2 regions of the Streptacidiphilus jeojiensis genome follow, and region 2 is predicted to be linked to the other one. Evidence: riboswitches for the same ligand, from Rfam matches in the RefSeq annotation. Region 2 holds a riboswitch; the other holds the start of a gene.
What was found. A riboswitch is a leader RNA that binds a small molecule or an ion and turns the genes downstream of it on or off. The one in region 2 is predicted to bind cobalamin.

Region 1 (2,377 bases), on a different contig from region 2:
CCCGGAGGCGGGCGAGCTGACCGTGGACTTCGTCCACCACGGCGACGAGGGCGTGGCCGGGCCCTGGGCCGCGCAGGCCCGACCCGGCGACGAGATCCACTTCGGCGGCCCCGGCGGCGGCTACGCCCCGTCCCCCGACGCCGACTGGTACCTGCTGGCCGGCGACGAGAGCGCGCTGCCGGCCATCGCCGCCGCCCTGGAGCAGCTGCCCGAGGGTGCCACCGCCCATGTCTTCGTCGAGGTGGCCGGCCCCGAGGAGGAGCAGAAGCTGTCCACCCCGGGCGAGGCCGAGATCACCTGGCTGCACCGCGGCGCCGAGCGGATCGGCGAGCCCCTGGTGCGGGCCGTCTCCGCGCTGGACTTCCCGGCCGGCCTCCCCGAGGCGTTCGTGCACGGCGAGGCCGGCTTCGTGAAGGAGTTGCGCCGGCTGCTGCGGGTCGAGCGGAGCATCCCGCTGGACCGGCTGTCCATCTCCGGCTACTGGCGGACCGGCCACGACGAGGACGGCTGGCAGTCCTCCAAGCGGGAGTGGAACCGCAGCGTCGAGGAGGAGCAGGAGGGCTGAGACCGCCCGACCCGCCGCAGTTGTCCACGATCCGGGGACAACTGCGGCGCGGGTCAGCCCTGCGGGCCGGCCCCTCAGGTCGGCCCCTCGGGTCACCCCTGGGCGGCGGCCCCGAGCGAGTCCAGCAGTGCGGCCGTGCGGGCGTCGCTGAGCCGGTAGCGGACGATGCGCCCGTCCTTGTGCGGGGTGACCGTGCCCGAGGCCCGCAGCAGCCGTAGCATCTGGGACACCGCGGTGTCGGAGATCCCGGTGGCGATGGCCAGGTCGGTGACGGCGATCGGGCCGCCGTGGTGCACCGCCAGCAGCAGGGCTAGCCGCCCCGGCTCCCCCAGCAGCGCGAACCGCGAGGACCACTCGGCGATCCTGGCGGTGTCGCCGATGCCCTCGATGGCCTCGCAGACGGTGTGCTCGTCGATGGTGCGCCGGTGCGCGCGCTCCTCCGGAACCAGATGCATGCGCCCCACTCCACCCCAGAACCCGAGTGAGATGCAACACCTGCACAGCTGTGCAGGCTTGTTGATCTGCCTCCGCCCGCCTACGGTGGTTCAGCCGTGGTGTTCGGGAAGACCGGTGACGGGCCCTCAGGGGTCCCAGACCGGAGCGGCCCTCGCCACTGTGATCGGGAAATCTCCGCACCGCACCTGCTCCTCGACCGGGGAGCAGGCGGCCACTGGGCGCGCCCGCGCGCCTGGGAAGGCCGGGGACGGAGGTGTCATACCCGTCAGCCAGGAGACCGGCCACGGCACCGCACGACTCACTGTCCACGAGGTGCTGGAGAGGCTGCCCCCATATGTCCATGCCCGGAATCCCCACCCCGCCGACCGGCGCGACCGCACCGGCAACCGCGATACCGACCACGCCCGTGCTCCGCTGGGAGCGCCGCGACTGGATCCGCACCGGCGGGCTGATGGCGGTGATCGCCGCGCTCCATGTCGTCGCCTTCGGGATCCTGGCCGTCATGGTCGCCCCGCACCACTACACCGTGGGCAAGCAGGTCTTCGGTCTCGGTCTCGGCGTCACCGCCTACACCCTGGGCATGCGGCACGCCTTCGACGCGGACCACATCGCCGCCATCGACAACACCACCCGCAAGCTGATGGCCGACGGCAAGCGGCCGATCTCGGTCGGCTTCTGGTTCGCGCTGGGCCACTCCACCATCGTGGTGGTGCTGGCGGCCGGCATCGCCGCCGGGGCGCGCTTCGCCGGCACCCTGACCAACGACTCCTCCAGCACCCACCAGGCCCTGGGCGTGGTCAGCACCAGTGTCTCCGGCGGCTTCCTCTACCTGATCGCCGCGCTCAACCTGGTCTCCCTGTTCGGCATCCACCGGGTGTTCCGGGCGATGCGCCAGGGGCAGTTCGACGAGCACGAGTTGGAGAAGCACCTGGACAGCCGCGGCTTCATGAACCGCATCCTGGGGCGGCTCACCAAGTCGATCACCCGCCCCGGCCAGATGTACCCGGTCGGCCTGCTGTTCGGCATCGGCTTCGACACCGCGACCGAGGTCACCCTGATGGTCATGGCCGGCTCCGGCGCGGCGGCGGGCCTGCCCTGGTACGCCATCCTGTGCCTGCCGCTGCTGTTCGCCGCCGGGATGAGCCTCTTCGACACCCTCGACGGCACCTTCATGAACTTCGCCTACCACTGGGCCTTCTCCAACCCGGTACGCAAGGTCTACTACAACCTCACCATCACCGGCCTCTCCATCGCCGTCGCGTTCCTGATCGGCACGATCGAGCTGGTCGGGGTGCTGCACGACCAGCTCGGGCTGGACGATCCGGTCAGCAACTGGATCTCCGCGGTCAACCTCAA
Region 2 (2,377 bases):
CCGTGGCGAGTTCGATGGCCAGCGGGATGCCGTCCAGCCGTCGGCACAGCGCCAGCACGTCGGCGCGGTTGCCGTCGCCCAGGGCGAAGCCCGGCAGCACCGCGGACGCCCGCTGGGCGAACAGCGCCACCGCGCCGACCCCGTCCGGGCCCTCGTCCTGGACCGGCAGCGGGGGGATGACCAGGGTGTGCTCCCCCGGGACGTCCAGCGGCTGCCGACTGGTCGCCAGGATGCCGATCCCCGGCGCGTCCCGCAGCAGCAGGTCGGCGAGCATGGCGCAGGCGTCGACCAGGTGCTCGCAGGTGTCCAGCACCAGCAGTGCGGTCCGGTCGGCCAGGTACTCGGTGAGGAAGTCCAGCGGCGGACGGGCCGTCTGGTCCACTATCCCCAGCGCGGCGCAGACCGCCCTGGGCAGCAGTTCGGGTTCGGGCAGGGCGGAGAGCTCGACCAGGAAGACGCCGTCCGGATAGCGCTCGCGCATCCCGGCGACGGTGCGCAGCGCGATCCGGGTCTTGCCGACCCCGCCGGGGCCGGTCAGGGTGACCAGTCTGGCCTGCGTCAGCAGCCGTTCCACGGTGGCCAGTTCGGCGCTCCGGCCGACGAAGCCGGTGACCTCGGCGGGCAGTTCCCCGACTCGCCTGCCATGGACGCTGAAGGTCATGTCCACCCCGCCCGCCTCGCCGGTCCGCACTCTTCCGAGAGTATCGGTTCGTTCACTCCCGGTGGTGGTGATCAGTCAGAACGGCGGGGAACGGGGCGTGGGCGAGGACACAGCCGCCCCGGTTGACCTGGCGACGGGCCACGTGGTGGGATTTTGGAGCCTTGTACGGCGGCAATGATGAGGAAGTCCGGTGCGAATCCGGCGCGGTCCCGCCACTGTCACCGGGCGGCGCGCCCGAGCACCGGGTGCGGTCGTCCCCGAGCCAGGAACTCTGGCCGCCGACACCACGATCCGGGGCGCGGACCCCGAGTGAGGACTACTGCCATGCGCTGCTGCGCCCCTGTGCCCTGCCGCCTGCCCGCACCGTGGTGACGCCGCGACTGACCGGGGTGGGGATGGGTCCCGGCGATCCGGAACTGGTCACCGTCAAGGCGGTCCGGGTGCTGCGCGAGGCCGCCGTGGTGGTCGTGCCGGTGCTGGACGGCGGTGAGACCGGACGGGCCGAGGCGACGGTGCTGCACCATGTCGCCGGTGCCGCGGCCAAGGTCGAGCGGGTGGTCTTCGCCCTGAACGAGCGCGAGGACCGGGCCCGCCGCGAGGCCGCCTGGGACGCGGCCGGCACCCGGGTCGCCGAGCTGCTGCGGGAGCACGGCAGCGTCGCCTTCGCCACCATCGGCGACCCCAATGTCTACTCGACCTTCACCTACCTCGCCCAGACCCTGGCGCCGCTGGTCCCCGGCCTGGTGGTGGAGACCGTCCCCGGCATCACCGCCATGCAGGACCTGGCCGCGCGCAGCGGCACCGTGCTGGCCGAGGGGACCGAGCCGCTGACGCTGGTCCCGGTGACCGCCGGCGCCGAGGTGCTGCGGGACGCCCTGGCCGGGCCCGGCACCGTGGTCGCCTACAAGTTCGGACGGCTGGCCGAGCAGGTCGCCGCCGCGCTGCGGGACACCGGCCGGGACGGCAGCGCCGTCTGGGGGTCCGCGCTGGGCCTGCCGGACGAGCGGATCCGTCCGGCCGGACACCCGCTGACCGGACCGCTGCCCTACCTCTCGACCCTGATCGCGCCCGCGACCCGCACCCGCCGTGGAGGCAAGCTGTGACCGGTACCGCTGCGACTTCCGACAACGGCACCGCCGGCAGCACCGGCAAGGTCACCTTCGTCGGCGCCGGCCCCGGCGCGGCCGATCTGCTCACCTTCCGCGCGGCCCGGGCCATCGCCGAGGCGGACACCGTGATCTGGGCCGCCAGCCTGGTCCAGGCCGAGGTGCTGGAGCACGCCCGCGAGGACGCCGTGATCCTGGACTCCTCGCTGGTCCCGATGGAGGACGTACTGGCGGAGTACCGGCGCGCCGCCGAACAGGGCCGCCGGGTGGCCAGGATCCACTCCGGGGACCCCTCGCTGTGGGGCGCTGTCCAGGAGCAGCTGGACCGCTGCCGGGAGCTGGGCCTGGAGACCGAGATCGTCCCCGGCGTCTCCTCCTTCTCCGCCGTCGCCGCCATCGCCCAGCGCGAGCTGACCATCCCCGAGGTGGCCCAGAGCGTCATCCTGACCCGGCTCGGCGGGGGCAAGACCCCGATGCCGCCCGGCGAGGAGGTGCGCGACTTCGCCCGGCACGGCACCACCATGGCGGTCTTCCTCTCCGCCGCGCGCACCAAGCAGCTGGTGGAGGAGCTGACCGCGGGCGGCTACCCGCTGGACACCCCGGTCGTGGT

Region 1: linked by a shared signal. The riboswitch ahead of ABUW04_RS29260 (HoxN/HupN/NixA family nickel/cobalt transporter) and the one ahead of cobI (precorrin-2 C(20)-methyltransferase) in region 2 are both predicted to bind cobalamin.

The regions. Positions count from the first base shown of each region.
Region 1 is NZ_JBEUKS010000012.1:68,251-70,627, reverse strand. Features, by position in the region: gene ABUW04_RS29270 (siderophore-interacting protein) at 1-565, shown strand, start outside; gene ABUW04_RS29265 (ArsR/SmtB family transcription factor) at 658-1,020, opposite strand; cobalamin riboswitch at 1,101-1,321, shown strand; gene ABUW04_RS29260 (HoxN/HupN/NixA family nickel/cobalt transporter) at 1,356-2,377, shown strand, end outside.
Region 2 is NZ_JBEUKS010000019.1:114,006-116,382, forward strand. Features, by position in the region: gene ABUW04_RS36665 (ATP-binding protein) at 1-691, opposite strand, end outside; cobalamin riboswitch at 802-955, shown strand; gene cobI (precorrin-2 C(20)-methyltransferase) at 1,030-1,764, shown strand; gene cobM (precorrin-4 C(11)-methyltransferase) at 1,761-2,377, shown strand, end outside.